Regions from separate parts of the Pseudoduganella sp. UC29_106 genome, predicted to be linked through region 2. Evidence: predicted binding sites of a transcription regulator. Region 2 holds the regulator's gene; each other region holds the start of a gene.
What was found. The regulator sigma-54, encoded in region 2, starts transcription at its own class of promoters, with help from an activator protein. The targets are predictions, from matches to a motif close to TGGCANGNAANCTGCTTT.
Positions count from the first base shown of each region.

Region 1: a site for sigma-54 is predicted at 2,181-2,198, ahead of pqqA (pyrroloquinoline quinone precursor peptide PqqA). Genes of this name have one in related genera too.
Region 3: a site for sigma-54 is predicted at 2,255-2,272, ahead of ACHMW6_RS35645 (PEP-CTERM sorting domain-containing protein). Genes of this name have one in related genera too.
Region 4: a site for sigma-54 is predicted at 1,834-1,851, ahead of ACHMW6_RS06775 (phenol hydroxylase subunit). Genes of this name have one in related genera too.

Region 1 covers NZ_CP171977.1:689,920-694,053, reverse strand. Annotated here, with positions in the region: gene pqqD (pyrroloquinoline quinone biosynthesis peptide chaperone PqqD) at 1-225, opposite strand, end outside; gene pqqC (pyrroloquinoline-quinone synthase PqqC) at 374-1,084, opposite strand; gene pqqB (pyrroloquinoline quinone biosynthesis protein PqqB) at 1,087-2,010, opposite strand; gene pqqA (pyrroloquinoline quinone precursor peptide PqqA) at 2,049-2,123, opposite strand; gene ACHMW6_RS03840 (DUF2147 domain-containing protein) at 2,411-2,854, shown strand; gene ACHMW6_RS03835 (glutaminyl-peptide cyclotransferase) at 2,944-3,720, opposite strand; gene ACHMW6_RS03830 (SDR family oxidoreductase) at 3,765-4,134, opposite strand, start outside.
Region 2 covers NZ_CP171977.1:6,367,404-6,371,537, reverse strand. Annotated here, with positions in the region: gene lptB (LPS export ABC transporter ATP-binding protein) at 27-782, shown strand; gene ACHMW6_RS31720 (RNA polymerase factor sigma-54) at 791-2,275, shown strand; gene hpf (ribosome hibernation-promoting factor, HPF/YfiA family) at 2,343-2,702, shown strand; partial or broken gene ACHMW6_RS31710 (enoyl-CoA hydratase/isomerase family protein) at 2,770-3,854, shown strand; gene ACHMW6_RS31705 (Lrp/AsnC family transcriptional regulator) at 3,851-4,134, shown strand, end outside.
Region 3 covers NZ_CP171977.1:7,184,278-7,188,411, forward strand. Annotated here, with positions in the region: gene ACHMW6_RS35640 (SPFH domain-containing protein) at 1-1,466, shown strand, start outside; gene ACHMW6_RS35645 (PEP-CTERM sorting domain-containing protein) at 1,521-2,222, opposite strand; gene ACHMW6_RS35650 (RidA family protein) at 2,413-2,805, opposite strand; gene ACHMW6_RS35655 (LysR substrate-binding domain-containing protein) at 2,903-3,817, shown strand; gene ACHMW6_RS35660 (metal/formaldehyde-sensitive transcriptional repressor) at 3,891-4,134, shown strand, end outside.
Region 4 covers NZ_CP171977.1:1,278,273-1,282,406, forward strand. Annotated here, with positions in the region: partial or broken gene ACHMW6_RS06760 (aromatic/alkene/methane monooxygenase hydroxylase/oxygenase subunit alpha) at 1-227, opposite strand, end outside; gene ACHMW6_RS06765 (MmoB/DmpM family protein) at 250-522, opposite strand; gene ACHMW6_RS06770 (aromatic/alkene monooxygenase hydroxylase subunit beta) at 522-1,526, opposite strand; gene ACHMW6_RS06775 (phenol hydroxylase subunit) at 1,529-1,762, opposite strand; gene ACHMW6_RS06780 (sigma 54-interacting transcriptional regulator) at 1,968-3,395, opposite strand; partial or broken gene ACHMW6_RS06785 (XylR N-terminal domain-containing protein) at 3,387-3,658, opposite strand; gene ACHMW6_RS06790 (transporter) at 3,859-4,134, shown strand, end outside.

The sequences.
Region 1 (4,134 bases), 1.6 Mb from region 2:
GAAGGCCTGCACGTCTTGCGCCAGGTTGCTGGCGTTAAAAGCCTGCTCCAGCTGCGCCACGATATCCGCCAGCGCGCTGCGGCCGTCGCAGCGCTTCAGGATCTCCGCCGCGCTGGTGTTCAACCGCACCAGTCCCTCCGGGTACAGCAGCACATAAGCGTTCTGCGCTTCTTCCCACTGCAGCCGGAACATCCGCGACAGTTTGGGTTGTTCGATCGCATCCATATTTGTCTCCCCCGTCCATTCACGGCGGATCAATGATCCGCCCTACAGCCCTGTCGGGCCAATAGCGCCCCGTGCCGGCAATCACCGGATGCGTTCCGGCACAGCGTAGGGCGGATCATTGATCCGCCGTGCCTGCGCACCACCACAATCAAGCGTAAGCCAACTCAATCGCATCCATCATCGACCACAGCACATCCAGCTTGAACTGCAGGATCTCCAGCGCCCGCTCCTGCTGCTCGCGCGTCTGGAAATAAGCCAGCGTAACGGCCAGTCCATGCTCCACATCCCGTTCGGCCAACGAAACCCGGCTGCGGAAATACTGCAACCCCTCCGGCTCGATCCACGGATAATTCCGCGGCCAGCTCGCCAGCCTGTCCTTATGGATCTTCGGCGCAAACATCTCCGTCAGCGACGAGCACACCCCCTCCTGCCACGAAGCTTGCCGCGCGAAGTTCACGTAAGAATCCACCGCAAAGCGCACCCCCGGCAGCACATGGCGCAGCGACCAAAGCTCATTGCGCGGAATGCCGACCGCCTCGCCCAGCCGCGTCCACGCCTCGATACCGCCCGGATTCCCGTCGCCCCCATCGTGGTCCTGGATGCGCACCAGCCAGCGCCGGCGCGTTTCGCGGTCCGGACAATTCGCCAGGATCGCCGCATCCTTCTGCGGAATCTTGATCTGGTAATAAAAGCGGTTGGCGACCCAGCCGCGGATCTGGTCCGGCGTCAGACTGCCCTCCTGCATGCGCACATTGAAAGGATGGTGGATGTGATAGTGCACTTCCTTGGCCATCAGCTGCGCGGCGAAGGTGGCTTTGTCCCAGCGCGGCTGGAAACCGATCTCCTGTCGGGACATCATGTTCATAATTCGAGCTCCATTCCGTCAAAGGCGACCTCGATTCCATGACGGCGCAGCAGCACATGTTGCGGCGCCTCTTCATCGAGGATGGGATTGGTGTTGTTGATGTGGATGAGGACCTTGCGGCTGGCAGGCAGCCCGTCCAGCACCTCGATCATGCCGCCGGGACCGGACTGCGGCAGGTGGCCCATCGCCGCCGCAGGCTTGCTTGAGAAGCGCAGCGTGATCATTTCGTCCTCGGTCCAGAACGTGCCGTCCACCATCAGGCAGTCCGCTTCGCGCATGGCCGCTGCCGTTGTCGGCGAGATGCTGCCCAGTCCCGGCGCGTAAAAAAGCTTGCTGCCGGTGGCGAGGTCCTGCACCAGCAGACCGATGTTGTCCCCGGCGACGGGCGCATCGCGATGCGGCGAATAAGGCGGCGCCTTGCTGTCCAGCGGCACGGCGGTAAAGCGCAAGCCTTCCAGCTGAGGCACGCTGAAACTGCAGCGATCGCCCTGCGCCACCGGCAGCTCGTGCCATTCCACGCCGCAGTAGTGGGACAGCACGCGGGCTAAGGGCAAACCGGCGTTCAGGTCCTCCCACACCGCTGCGCTGCAGTAGAGGTGAATGCGCTTCCCTTCGCGCAGCATCATCAGGCCGGTGACGTGATCCACCTGCGCGTCCATCAGCAGCACGGCGGCGATGCCGCTGTCACGTGCAGTGCGGGCCGGCTGCAGCGCCGGCGTGGCGCGGATCTGGGTCAGGATGTCGGGCGAGGCGTTCACCAGCAGCCAGTCCTGGCCATTGGCGGAAATCGCGATCGAGGATTGGGTGCGTGGACGGCTGCGAATAGCGCCGCGGCGCAGGCCGTCGCAGTTATGGCAGTTGCAGTTCCACTGCGGGTAGCCGCCGCCGGCTGCCGAGCCGAGTACGATGATCTTCATGATGCATGGCGGCCGCCACTCACGCAGCGGCCGCGCGCCCCTTAGCGGTTGAAGATATACAGCGTGATTTCAAAGCCAAAGCGGAAATCGATGGCTTCAGGCTTGCTCCATTGCATGACAGTCTCCTTGATGTAGGTTTGGTGGCGAAGGTCCGAGGACTTTCACTACCTGAATACGCAACCTTTGTGCCACGCAGGAGGCTTTCAAACCAGCACCTTAAACCTAGTGCCTGCCACATCGTGGCAGGCACTTGTTTTTGGCCTTGGGTGTTCCAGAATGGAGCAACCCGCCTGTTGCACTGTCCCGTTTTAGAGTTGGCACTCCAAAGTCACTGAATTGGCCTTGGCGGCACGGCCTCCTTTGCTACACTGGCTGACACCCCAAACCAATAAGGAGACTTTGAATGCGCGCACCGCTGCACACCATTCTGGCCATTGCCGCCATGGCCACCCTGCCGGCCTTTGCCCAGGACACCCCGGTAGGCCTGTGGAAGAACATCGACGATGTGAGCGGCAAGCCGAAAGCCCTGATCCGCATCACGGAGACCAACGGCGTACTGGAAGGCAAGATCGAGAAACTGTTCCGCGGCGCGGACGAGGAGCAGAACCCCGTCTGCGACAAGTGCTCCGACGCGCGCAAGAACCAGCCCATCATCGGCATGACGATGCTGACCGGCCTGAAAAAAGATGGCGCCGAATATACCGGCGGCGAAATCCTGGACCCGAACAACGGCAAGGTCTATCGCAGCAAGCTGAAAGTGGCCGACGGCGGCAAGAAGCTGGAGGTACGCGGCTATATCGGCATGCCGCTCTTGGGCCGCTCGCAGACCTGGGTGCGCGAGCAATAAACCCACGGCATAAACCTGGTGTCTGCCACGATGTGGCAGACACCAGCTTCACGCCTTGGGTTTTCTAAGGCGCCGCCGGCCCGCGGGAGTTATTTCTTCGCCGGCTTGAGTTCAATCTCAAACAGCTTCGGCCAGCGCTTGCCGGTGACGAACAGGCGCTTCGACTTGGCATCATAGGCGATGCCATTCAAAACATTGTCCGCGTCATGCGCCGCGCCGGCCGTCGCGGAAAGGCCGCTCAGGTCGATCCAGCCTATCACCTTGCCGGACATCGGATCGATGCGCGCAATGCGGTCCGTCTGCCACACATTCGCGTAGATCAGGCCATCGACCCATTCCAGCTCGTTGATGCGCGTGACCGGCAAGCCCTCGGCCGTGACGTGGATGCGGCGCGTCTCCTGCATCGTGGCCGAATTCAGCACACGGATATAGGACGTGCCATCGCTCATGTACACGCTCTCGCCATTGCTGGTCAGGCCCCAGCCCTCGCCCTTGTATTCGAAGACCGCCTTCTGCGCGAAGGTGGCGCCATCCAGAATGAAGCCGCCCTGGTTCATCCAGGTCAGCGCCGCGATATTGCCGCCAACGGGCGCAATGCCCTCGCCGAACACCTGTGCCGGCAGGTCGCGCTTCTGCAGCACCTTGCCCGTTTTCAGGTCGACCTTGCGCACCGACGACGCGCCGTACTGGCCCGTGCTCTCATACAGGTAACCGTCCATGAAAAACAGGCCTTGCGTGAAGGCCTGCTCATCGTGCGGGAAAGACTGTTTCACCACATAGCCCTGCACGGGCACCGCCGCCTGCGCCGCCACCGACGTACCAAAGGCCAGGCTAAGGGCGGCGCGTCGCAACAAGGATTTCTGCATGGTCATTCCTGAGTTATTCATGAGCCATGCAGTATAACCCTGCCTTAAGTCGCCTGCCCGGTCGGCATCACAACCACCTGCATCAGGTTCACGCGCGGGGGCTGCACGGCCAGGAAGCGCACCACTTCGGCCACGTCCTCCGGCTTCAGGAACTCATACTTCTGCGCCGCATCGGCCAGCCAATCCTTTACACCCTGGCTGGTGACGTGGCCTTGCAGCTCGGTCGACGTGATGCCCGGCTCGATCACCGAAACGCGTACATTTTTCGCACCCAGTTCGGCGCGCATATGGCGTGTCAGGTGGCTGACGAAAGCCTTGGTTGCGCTGTAGACGGAGAAGTACGGGTAGATGTACTGCCCGGCGATGGACGAAGTGTTGATCAGGTCCGCCTGCACGCCGTTCGCCGCCGCCTGC
Region 2 (4,134 bases):
CCAACGCCAGCGGCAGGGAAATAAGCATGGCGGTTTCGACTTGCGAAAGCACCCTGGTCGTCAAGGGCCTGCAAAAGACCTACGGCAAGCGCCAGGTGGTGCATGACGTGTCGCTGCAGGTGGATTGCGGCGAAGTGGTAGGCCTGCTGGGGCCGAACGGCGCGGGCAAGACAACGTCCTTCTACATGATCGTGGGCCTGGTCGCGTCCGACGCAGGCACCATCGATATCGGCGGCGTGGACGTGTCCATGCTGCCCATCCACAAGCGCGCCACCCTGGGCCTGTCCTACCTGCCGCAGGAAGCTTCGGTGTTCCGCAAGCTGACCGTGGAAGAGAATATCCGCGCCGTGCTGGAGATTCAGAACGTGGACGGCAAGCCGATGACCAAGGCGCAGATCGACGAGCGCCTGGAAGCCCTGCTGGCCGACCTGCAGATCGAAAAGCTGCGCGAGAACCAGGCGCTGTCGCTGTCCGGCGGTGAACGCCGCCGCGTGGAAATTGCGCGCGCCCTCGCCACCAACCCCCGCTTCGTGCTGCTGGACGAGCCGTTCGCGGGCGTGGACCCGATTGCCGTGATCGAAATCCAGCGTATCGTACGTTTCCTGAAGGAGCGCAATATCGGTGTGCTGATTACCGACCACAATGTGCGTGAGACGCTCGGTATCTGCGATCGCGCCTACATCATCAACCAGGGTTCGGTGCTGGCTTCGGGCCGCCCGGACGATATTATTGCCGACGAGTCTGTCCGCCGCGTGTATCTCGGCGAACACTTCCGCATGTAAGCAAGGCCATGAAACAGTCACTGCAACTGCGAACCTCGCAACACCTGGCGCTCACACCGCAGCTGCAGCAATCCATCCGCCTGTTGCAGCTCTCGACGCTCGAGCTGCACCAGGAGTTGGAGCAGCTGCTGAGCGACAACCCGCTGCTGGAACGCCTGGATGATCCGCTCGATCATTCGGTGCGCCTGCTGGCGGACGGCGCCATCAACCAGGGCAATGGCTCTGCCGAAGCACCACAAGAGTCCGCGCCGCAAGGCGAGGGCGAATCCGCGCCCAGCGCCGAAGCCGACAGCTATGAAGGCGGTGAAGGCGGCGAAGGCGAGGGCGGCGACATAGGCGATAGCGACTGGAGCGATTCCGGCCGCAACAAGTCGCCGGACGACGAGGACAGCCGCCCGCAATTGGAAGCGAACCACTGCACGCTGCGCGAGCACCTGCTGGAGCAGATGCGCGTGACCGTGGCGGAAGCGCGCGACCGCGCGCTGATGGAAATCATCATCGATGCGCTGGACGAGAACGGCTACCTGGAAGAACCGCTGGAAGAGATCCATGCGCGCCTGCCGGAAGAGCTGGAAGTCGAACTGGAAGAGTTGCGCACGGCCCTGTTGCTGCTGCAGAACTTCGACCCGGTCGGCGTGGGCGCGCGCAATGCGTCCGAATGCCTGGCGCTGCAGATCAAGCGCCTGCCCAATGTGCCCATGGTCACGCGCCGCATGGCGCTGTGCATTGTCGAGAAGCATCTGACCTGGTTTGCCCAGCGCGAGTTCAACAAGCTGAAGAAGGCGCTGGACTGCGACGATGAAGACTTGCGCGAAGCGCAGGCGGTGATTCGCCAGTGCAATCCCCATCCGGGCGCTGAATTTGCGTCAGACGTGTCAGACTATGTCGTGCCGGACGTGATCGTGAAGAAGAGCCGCAATGGCTGGCAGGTCAGCCTGAACAACGACGTCATGCCGCGCCTGCGCGTGAATGCCTTGTACGCGAGCCTGCTCAAGCAGGGCAAGGGCGAATCCCAGATGAGCGCCCAGCTGCAGGAAGCCAAGTGGCTGATCAAGAATATGCGCCAGCGCTTCGACACAATCCTGCGCGTTTCGCAGGCGATAGTAGAAAGACAAAAGAACTTTTTCAGTCATGGCGCAGTGGCCATGAGACCCCTTGTGTTGCGTGAAATAGCTGATACACTGGGACTACACGAGAGCACTATTTCTCGGGTAACAACTCAAAAATACATGCTCACCCCGCATGGCATGTTTGAGTTGAAATATTTCTTTGGAAGCCACGTCGCGACTGAAGCTGGGGGTGAAGCCTCATCGACTGCGATCCGTGCGCTGATCGTGCAATTGACAGGAGCAGAAGACCCGAAAAATCCTTTATCCGACAGTAAGATTGCGGACATGCTGGGAGAACAGGGCATGGTCATAGCGCGACGTACTGTTGCCAAGTACCGAGAAGCATTGAAGATCCCACCAGTAAGTCTCCGCAAGTCTTTGTAGTGCACGGTTCCGCTGCATGCTACAAGCATGTATGAACTTGTAAGCGACATCATCTTTAGGAGTGTGTATGAATCTCACCATCAGTGGACATCATGTCGAAGTGACCCCAGCGATTCGCGAGTACGTGCAGAACAAGCTGGAGCGGATTAAACGCCATTTCGATCAAGTGATTGATATTGCTGTCATCCTGACTGTAGATAACCTCACCGAGAAAGAAAAACGTCAAAAAGCAGAGATTAATCTGCGCATGTCGGGTAAGACTGTGTATGTGGAGAGCCTTTCGCAAGACCTTTATGCCGCCATCGATACGCTGATCGACAAACTGGATCGCCAGGTCATGAAGCACAAGGACCGCGTGCAGAACCATAACCACGAAGCGATCAAGCATCTGCCGGACACTTACGAAGCACCAGTCACCGCTATGTAAAGGACACGCGGGACTCATCAACAAAGGGCGCATCTGGCGCCCTTTTTGCAACCTCACCCTGAGAACAATGAGCGAATACGTCATCACCCACATCAGCAACAGCACCGGCTTCATCACCCTCGACCGCCCCAAGGCACTCAACTCCCTCTCCCTCGACATGGTGCGCGCCATCACGCGTGCGCTGCTGGCCTGGCGCGGCGATGCGTCCGTGGCGGCGGTGGTGATCCGCAGCAGCAGCGGCAAAGCCTTGTGCGCGGGCGGTGATATCCGTTTCTTCCATGAAGTGGGCCACAGCTCGCCCAGGGCAACAGCGCGCTGCTTGAGGATTTCTTCACCGAGGAATACGGGCTAAATCATTTAATTCATTTCTACAACAAACCGTATATTGCCCTGATGGATGGGGTGGTGATGGGAGGCGGCATGGGCATCTCGCAGGGCGGGCCGGGCTGCGGCGTGCGCATTGTCAGCGGCCGTACGAAGTTGGCGATGCCGGAAGTCAATATCGGCTTGTTCCCGGACGTGGGCGGCAGCCATTTCCTGTCCCATGCGCCGGGCAGCCTGGGCATGTGGCTGGGCCTGACCGGCCTGACCGTGGGCGCCGCCGACGCGCTCTATCTCGGCCTGGCCGACCATTTCGTGCCGGAAGCCGAATGGCGTACGCTGGGCGCGCTGATCGACGCGTCCCCCGCCGCTGCGCTGCCCGCCGAAATTGCCGCCTTCGCAGCGCCGATGCGCGAGCTGGCCGGTGCCGGCGAGCTGGAAGCTCAGCGCGCCCTGATCGACCGCCACTTCTCGGCCGGCAGCGTGGACGCCATCATGGACTCGCTGCGCACCGATGCCGACCCGTTCGCGAAGAAGTCGCTGAACGCCATGGAGCAGCGCTCGCCGCTGATGATGTGCGTCACCCACGAACTGCTGCGCCGCGGCGCGTCGCTGGACGTGGCCGACTGCCTGCGGATGGAGCGCAACCTGGTGCGCCGCAACTTCGAGCATGGCGAAATCCTGGAAGGCGTACGCGCCCTGGTCATCGACAAGGACAATGCCCCACGCTGGAATCCGCCCACGCTGGATGGCGTCACGCCCGCAATGGTGGAGCACTTCTTCGAACCCTGCTGGCCGGACTACGCCCACCCGCTGCGCCTCCTCGCATGAAGGAGCTGGACCGCATCGACCGCGCCATCCTCAACATCCTGCAGGACGACGCGGCTACCCCCTTGCGCGAGATCGCGGAGCGCGTGCATTCGTCGGTGGCGACCTGCCAGCGCCGCATCGCACAGTTGCGCGCGTCCGGCGTGCTGCTGAAGGATGTGGCGCTGGTGGACCGCGTGCAGGCGGGGCGTCCGCTGACGGTGTTCGTGTCCGTGGAGCTGGACCACCAGAACAGCGCCATCCTGCAGCAGTTCGAGGCGCAGATGCGGCGGGAGTCGGATGT
Region 3 (4,134 bases), 820 kb from region 2:
TGATGACGGAGGAAGCGACTTACTCGATGTCGCTCGACGCCAAGGAAAAGATCTACTACGAGCAGATGCGCGGCGTGCTCGATGAGCGCGGCGGCTTCACGCCAGTCGTGATCAAGGAAAACACCGGCTCGCACGATTCCGACCAGTTGGCCGTGGTGACGGTGCAGGATGGTCCAGGCCTGCTGCGCGATGAGCTGTTGGCGCCGGATGTTGGCGACACCCACAACGCCTTCCAGGAGCCTGAAAAATTCCTCGCCGCCGGCGGACGCCGCGGCCGTCAGGAACGCGTTCTGGTGGAAGGCACTTACTTCATCAACCGCCTGTTCGCGACGGTGGAGTTCATCAGGAAGACCGTGATCCCGGTCGGCTATGTTGGCGTGGTCGTGTCCTATACCGGCCATAAGGGTACCGACTTGTCCGGCACCGAGTACACGCATGGTGAGTTGGTGGAAAGCGGTTGCCGCGGCGTGTGGCGCGATCCGCTCATGCCTGGCAAGTACGCATTCAACACCTACGCCGGCAAGATCGAACTGGTGCCGACCACGAACTTTGTGCTGATGTGGAAGTCGGGCGAAAGCGGTTCCAGCTTCGACAAGAACCTGCGCGAGATCACGCTCATTACCAAGGACGCGTTTGAACCGCAGCTGCCGCTGTCGGTCGTGGTGCACATCGACTACCGCAAGGCGCCGATGGTGGTGCAGCGCTTCGGCAATGTTGCGCAATTGGTGGAGCAGACGCTGGACCCGATGGTGTCCTCATACTTCAAGAACGTCTCGCAGACCAAGACCTTCATTGAACTGATTCAGTCGCGCAGCGAATTGCAGCTCAATGCGTCGGAAGACATGAAGCAGCGCTTCCAGGCCTACTCGCTGGAATTCCAGGAAGTGCTGATCGGCACGCCGAAGCCGCAGCAGGGCGACAACAAGATCGAGAACATCATGGCCCAGCTGCGCGATCGCCAGATCGCGCGCGAACAGGTGGAGACCTTCGCGCAGAAGCAGATCGCCGCGGATAAGGAGCGTGAACTGAACGAAGCCGAGCAGCGCGCCGCCAAACAGAAAGAGCTGACCGGATCGCTGGTGGATATCTCGATCAAGGAAAACCAGGGTGCGGCCAATGTGAAGGCTGCCGAGAAGCGCCGCCAGGAGATCGAGGCGCTCTCGCAGGCCGAACGCTTCAAGCAGGAGATGGAAGGCGCGGGTCGCGCGTCCGCCATCCGCTCGGTGGGCGAGGCGGAAGCGGCCGCGATCCAGGCCAAGTCCGAAGCGATGCAGGGCGAGGGCGCGGATAAGCAGCTGACGCAAACCGTGATGCTGCGCCTGGCCGAGGCGTTTGAAGCAGCCAAGGTGCCGCTCGTTCCGCAAGTGCAAATGGGCGGCGCCGACAACAACGCTTTCGGCACCTTGCTTGGCTTGATGAGCGCCATCAAGGCGGGCGAGCTGACGGCGAAGCCAGAGAAAGCCTGAGTGTCGCGGCGCCGCGTCATGCGCGCTGCCAATGCAGCGCGTGCGGCGCGGCGATTATTTTTTGGCGGACTTGCGGCGTACCAGGCCGGCGCAAAGCAGGCCCAGTCCGAGCAAGGCGATGCTCGAAGGCTCTGGCACTTCCGCCGTCAGTCGAACGTTGTCGACACCAAATTCCTGGAAATAGCTGTTTTGGCCATTCGCAAAGCGCAGTTGATAGGTGCCTGCTGCCAGGCCGGACAAGTCGAAGCTCGAATGCTGCCACGGGATCGTCGTGCCGTAGCCGGTGACAGAGCCAGCGTTCAGCAGCAGATTTTGCACCACGCCGCCGGTTACGTCCCACGACCCTGCAGCTGCGGTCAGGATGTCAACCCGGCCAACTTGCTGGCTGCCGTTAATTTCCGTGCCATTGAAGGCGGCGTGGGTATTATCGAACCAGTCGAACTCCAGGATCAGAGAGTTGACGTTGGCAGTCTTGGTGAATGTTTGCAGAAGCGCCTGGCCGCTCGGTCCGTTCTGATCGCTGACTGCCACAAAGGTCCCGCCGGTGCTGTTCGCCTGGACAGCGTGGCCGCTATAAGGAACGTTGCCACCGTTAGCGATCGCGTTGAATTGTTGGCCGTTGGTGGTAGCTGAAGTCCAGCCTGCCAGCGAGCCAGTTTCGAAATTGCCATTGCTGATCAACTGGGTCGTGCCCGCCTGTGCGGAAGCCACGGCGGTAACTGCAATTGCGAATACAAAGATGTGCTTGAGAGACATGCTGCTTCCTGTGTGTTAGTGATGGCTATCATTGAGCAAGTAATGTGCCACAAGGAATTAACGGTTTAAAAACAGAAACTTATTAAAGAGTGCCGCACGACAATTAACGTTGTTGTAAAGTTTTCCGACAGCAGCGCGGCCTTAGGTTCTTCTGTGAAAAGGGCCCCCGCCGTGTCAGTTTCGCTGCACGTCAATCCTTGGCTTTCGCGATCACCTTGATCTCGAAGTCGAAGCCGTATAGCCAGGTCACGCCAACGGCGGTCACGGTCGGATGAGGGGCACGGCCCCAGTAATCCTGCACCACGCTCCAGATCTTCTCGAACTTCGATTCCGGGTCCACGATGAAGACGGTCACGTCCACCACGTCGTCGAACGAGCTGTTGGCCGCGTGCAGGATCGCGTTCAGGTTCTCGAATGCACGCCGGACCTGGGCTTCGAGGCCGGGCTCAGGAGAGCCTTCCTCGCGGCTGCCGACCTGGCCGGAAACGAACAGGAATCCGTTGGAGCGGATTGCCGGCGAATAGCGGTTCTGTTCATACAGCGAGTGCCGGCCCGGCGGGAAAACTACGTCACGTTTGCTCATCAAATACCTCCATTGTTTAGATAAGACAAACTGTAGCCACGCAGCCCCCGCAGATAAACAAGCAATTGACTCCAGCACTATTTGTATAATCCAAACAATGGACAGATTCGACGCCATGAAGGCCTTTGTTCGGGTGGTGGAGTCCGGCAGTTTCACGAAAGCGGCCGAAACGCTTCACATGAGCCGGACCAGCGTAACCCAGCTCATCCAGCAGCTGGAGGTCAGGCTGCGCGTCAAGCTGCTGAACCGGACCACGCGCAAGGTCAATGTCACGGCAGATGGCGCCGCGTATTACGATCGCGCGGTCCGTCTGCTGGCCGATCTGGACGACCTGGAAACCGGCCTGCCGAATGCGTCCTCCCTGCCCAAGGGCCTGTTGCGGGTGGACGTGCCGGCGCCGTTGGCGACCTTGATTCTGGTGCCCGCCTTGCCTGCCTTTTATGCGCGCTATCCGGACATTCAACTCGATATGGGCGCCAGCGACCGCAAGGTAGACCTGATCGGCGAAAACGTGGACTGCGTCGTGCGCGGCGGCGAATTTACCGACCAGTCTCTCGTTGCGCGCCACGTCGGCGACCTGGCGCTCGGCGTGTATGCAGCGGCCAGCTATCTTGAGCGCGCCGGCACGCCTGCGCATCCGGCTGAGCTGCAGGATTCGGAGCATCGCATTGTCAGCTTCCGCTGGTCCCGCAGCGGCAAGCCTTTCCCCTACGCGCTGAAACGCGATGGCGAGAGCGTGCGCGTGCAGGGTAGGCATGCGCTGGCGATCGACGACGGCAATGCTTATCTGGCCGCCGCACTGGCGGGCTTGGGCGTGCTCTGGTTACCCGAGTACATGGCCCGGGCCGCTGTCGCGCGCGGCGACCTGGTGCAGCTGTTCCAGGATTGGCACATCGACCCCATGCCGCTTTACCTTGCGTTTCCTGAAAACCGGCATGTAAGCAAGAAGCTGCGCGTATTTATCGATTGGGTGACCGAATTGATGGCGCAGCATGCGCCGGTTCAGGCCTGAATACGCTGGAAGTCCGGTCGTGATCGCGATCGTGTTAGTATACCCCCCTACCCTATATGTTCATGAGGAAGCCGTGTCGCATACGACTAAGGAAAAGGCAAAGCTGCTGGCGCGCGTGAAGCGGATTCGCGGGCAGCTTGAGGCGGTTGAGCGGGCGCTGGACGCGGAGCAGGGATGTTCGGAAGTGCTGCAGCTGCTGGCGGGCGCACGCGGGGCGATGAATGGGCTGATGGCGGAGGTGATCGAGGATCACCTGCTGGAGCATGTTGCCAGCAGTGCGCTGGATGAAGCGGAGCGCGCGGAAGGCGCAAAGGAAC
Region 4 (4,134 bases), 2.2 Mb from region 2:
AATTTCCAGTAAGCGTCCATCGTCATGCGGAAGGGGTCTTCCCAGCCATCCCAGTCATGGATGATGATGCCTTCGAACTTATCGTGCGGGAAGACGGCGTCCATCGACTGGTAGGTGGTTTCCCAGCCCAGGTCGCGCGTCAGCAGGGCGTATTTGTCCCTGATCGACATCTTCGGTGTGGGCTTGGCGCCTGCCTTATCCTGTGCCGGCATGGTTGCGGTGTTCATTTGCTTGTCTCCTTATGGATGTTTAACGCCAGGCCAGCACGAACTGGTCTTCGGTTTCTTCGATATTGCCGGCCAGTGAGATGAGGCCAAGCTGCAGTTCCTGCACGTCCCAGTTGCGGCCGATGCGGTCTTCGATCGAGGCGCGGTTGATTTCCAGGCGCCCCGGCGCATCGATCTTCACCATGGCGGGATAGCGGTGCACGGTGGCGTGCGGGTTGTCGGTTTCGATGGCGTCGATGACGGGACGCATATCGTCGTTCGCCTGCAGGGCGATGAATACGAGTTGGCCGCTCATCATGCTTCTCCTTCGCGCGACAGGCCGAGCGTGGCCAGGCGCTTTTCCAGCGGGGCGGTAACGGCTGCCAGCACATCGGCGCCGTCTGCGCCGAACAGGCGGTTTGCGACGGGGCCAAGTGCTGCAGCAAAGCGGTCCAGCCATCCGAAAGCAAAGCCGGAGATGCGAGCGGTGTTGGCGCTGCTTTCCTGGGCCGCCGTCTTCACGACCGCATCGACCCAACGTGTGGTCTCGGCATGCCAGGTCTGCATGAAGTCCGTGGCCAGCGCATAGGCGGCGCCGTGCGCGAGGGACAGTTGTGCGTCCAGCTTCTGGAAGAACAGCGGATAGACCAGTGCGTCGAACACCAGGTTCTGCGCGACGAACAGTTCGAACCAGTCCTGGCGCACGATCAGGTCTTCCACAGCGTGGCGGGTAGGCTGCCAGGCGGCGTCTTCAAGCCATGCAGTCTTCGCTGCATCGACGGCGGGCTTGCCGCCGATCAGCAGGCCGATGCGCGTGAGGTACTGCGCCAGCGCCAGGCGGTCCATGGTGTGGAACATGCCCGCTTCGGTGATCGCGGAGCCGTAGCCGTAGGCGGTGATGGACGCGTTGTTCATATTGGCGGCCCATTCGGTGTGGCGCAGAACGACGACGGTGGTGGTCAGCAGGTCCTTCACGTCCGCAGGCAGGTTCGCCAGCAGCGCGCGCTGTTCGAGGAACTCCAGGTTTTTCTCCATCGATTCCTGCTGGCGCGCGCGGGTGTTCACGTAAGTGCCGTAGTAAAACTGGCGCGGGTCCTTCAGCGCGTACCAGTCGACCATGACGACCGCCGTGCGCCGCTTGTCATACAGTTCGTATTGCGGCTGCCACAGCGGGCGGTAGTGGAAGCTGGTGTCCGGCTGAAGGTCATACATCGCTTCCTGGTAGCGTGTGGCCGGCTTGTCACCGCCCAGCCGGCGGGCGATGTTGGCGAAGGTCTGGCGTATCGGCTTGACGCTGTCTGTGCGGATATCGATTTGCATTGCTATGTCTCCTGGTTGTTTTCCTTGTGAGCCCGTTCGCCGGGAACGCTGTCGTGCCAGTGGCGGCGTTCGTGCTCTAGTTGTCCGGCCGGCGCATCGGGCAGCACGGTGGCCTGCTGCTGGCGACGGAAGGCTTCGTACTGGGATGGACGCATGGTCAGTTCTACGCACAGGTCCGGGTCGCCGATGGAAAATTCGAACTGCACCCATACGGGATCGCGCGAAACAACCCGCACGAAGCGGCCCGGGTATGCAGGGCGCTTGATTCATGTCTCCTCCTGTTTTTCGTTGGTGCCGCAAGAGCTATTTAGCAATCGGCGTGCCACAAGACTAAGTGCTTGAATCCAAAGGGGAGAGGCGTTTGCAGGCCGCGCGGCATGGCGCGCGGCTTCATGATTTCATGAGGGGCTGAAACGGTGCTTCAGCAAATGCGGAGGGGCGTTACTTGAGGCCTTTCAGCTTATCCAGCCGGTAGGCGAGTTGCGGTCGGGTGATGCTGAGCAGGCGCGCAGCATGGGTGATGTTGCCCTCGGCCTTTGCGAGGGCCGTGCGGATCAGGCGGGCTTCTAGCTGGTCCAGGCTGAAGCCTTCAGCAAGCAGTTGTTCGCACAGTTCGTCGTGGCCGGGATCTGCGGTTTGCGTAGCCGATGCATGCAAGTGGCCGGTGGGGTCGATGGCTTTCATTCCGCCGGGCTCCGTCAGCGAGGGGAAAAGGGCATGCTCGTCGATCATCTGGTTGCTGTCCGTGAGGATCACGCCGCGCTCGATCATGTTTTCCAGTTCGCGGATATTCCCCGGCCACTGGTAGTGCATCAGCGCGCGCATGGCCTTGTCCGAAACGCCGGATGTGCGCTTGTTGTACAGCGTGTTGTACTTGCTGACGAAGTGCTCCGTCAGTAGTGGGATATCTTCGGTGCGCTCGCGCAGCGGCGGGATATGCACGGGATAAACGTTTAGGCGGTAATACAGGTCGGCTCGGAACTTGCCATTGGCCACGGCCTGTTTCAGGTCTTCGTTGCTGGCGGCGACGATGCGCACATTGATCTTGTGGACTTGCGTGCCGCCCACCCGTTCCAGTTCGCCTTCCTGCAGCACGCGCAGCAACGAGGCTTGGGCGCGTGGCGAGAGTTCGACCACTTCGTCCAGGAAGATCGTGCCCTGGTTGGCGCGCTCGAATTTGCCAGGCCTGCTGACCGTCGCGCCGGTATAGGCGCCTTTCTCGACGCCGAACAGTTCAGCCTCGATCAGGTCCGGTGGAATGCTGGCGCAGTTGACCGCGACGAAGGGTTGGTCGGCGCGCGGCGACGCGGCGTGCAGGCCGCGCGCAAACACTTCCTTGCCTGCACCCGTTTCTCCGGAAAGCAGCACATTGGCCTTGCTGGCGGCCGCGCGGTGAATCAGCTGGCAGGCTTCCCTGAAGGCGCGCGAGCGCCCGACGGAATTGCTGATCGCGTCGCGCTTGCCGGCCTTGATGGTTTCCTGCAGTTCGCTGACCTGGCTTTGCAGGGCGAACAACTCTTCGGCGAGGGAGTCGCGCGGCAGCATGCGTTCCATTTCAGCGTGGTCTTCCCACTCCTCGGCGGGCTTGCCGACGATTTCGCAGTGGGCATGGCCGCAGCCTACGCAGGCCACTTCCTTGTAGATGATGGGGCGTCCCACGAAATAGGTGGTGTAGCCGCTGGCGTAGCCAAGCTGGCTCCAGCACACAGGGTCCTTGCTGATGTCGTGATGCTGGAGGTAGACCTGGGCCTCGAAGGAGTTGCGCCATTCGAAGCGGCCGAAGAAGCTGCCCTTCTCAAGATCGAGATCCAGTTCGAGTGGCGTCACATGGACCAGGCCACGGATGCTGTGCAGTTGCGGCCCCACCATGAAGGCCTGCTCGATCGGCAGGTCTGGACGCAGCTTGCGCGCGACTTCCGCGTCGCGCAGGCCGGACTGGTAGCCGAAGCGCATCAGCAGTGCGCGGGCGCGCTGCATGCCGATGGTCTCGACCAACTCATCGCGCAGCGTGCCCAAGCGGCTGCCGGATTGAGCATCACGCGCTGCTCGTGCAGCCAGATGGTGCCCTGGTCTGGATCGAAACGGATCTGAGCCAACAGATCCTCATTGGACGGTAACTGCGGGGTCTCCACTGCCAAACTCCTGCTCGTTTGTCGGTTTTATCGGCCAATAGTGCCACAGAAATCCGCGTCTTGCGCCTCATCATTTGATGAGGTGCACCTCACCAAATGCTGAAGCGGAGCGCCGGGTTTTTGCGTGTCTTCCCTCTGTTATTGCAATGGCATGGTCGTTGCGTACAGCCCCGCTACGACAACACAACAAAGGAGACGCAATGAAAAGGGCAGCCATTTTTACCACCATGCTGATGCTCGCCAACGACGCGGCTTATGCGACCGAAGGCGCGGGGCTGGGCGTGTATCCGGATGGCCTGGAGAACTTCATGTCGGGCGCTTTGCCGCCGCCTGGCTTGTACGGCATCGCTTACGCCGGCGGCTTGCGTTACGACTCGATCCGCGATGGCGCCGGCAATCGCGTAGATGTGCCGAATTTCAGGGTGAAGGTCGGCGTGGCAGCGCCTCGGCTGGTGTGGGTGACGGGGCAATCGATC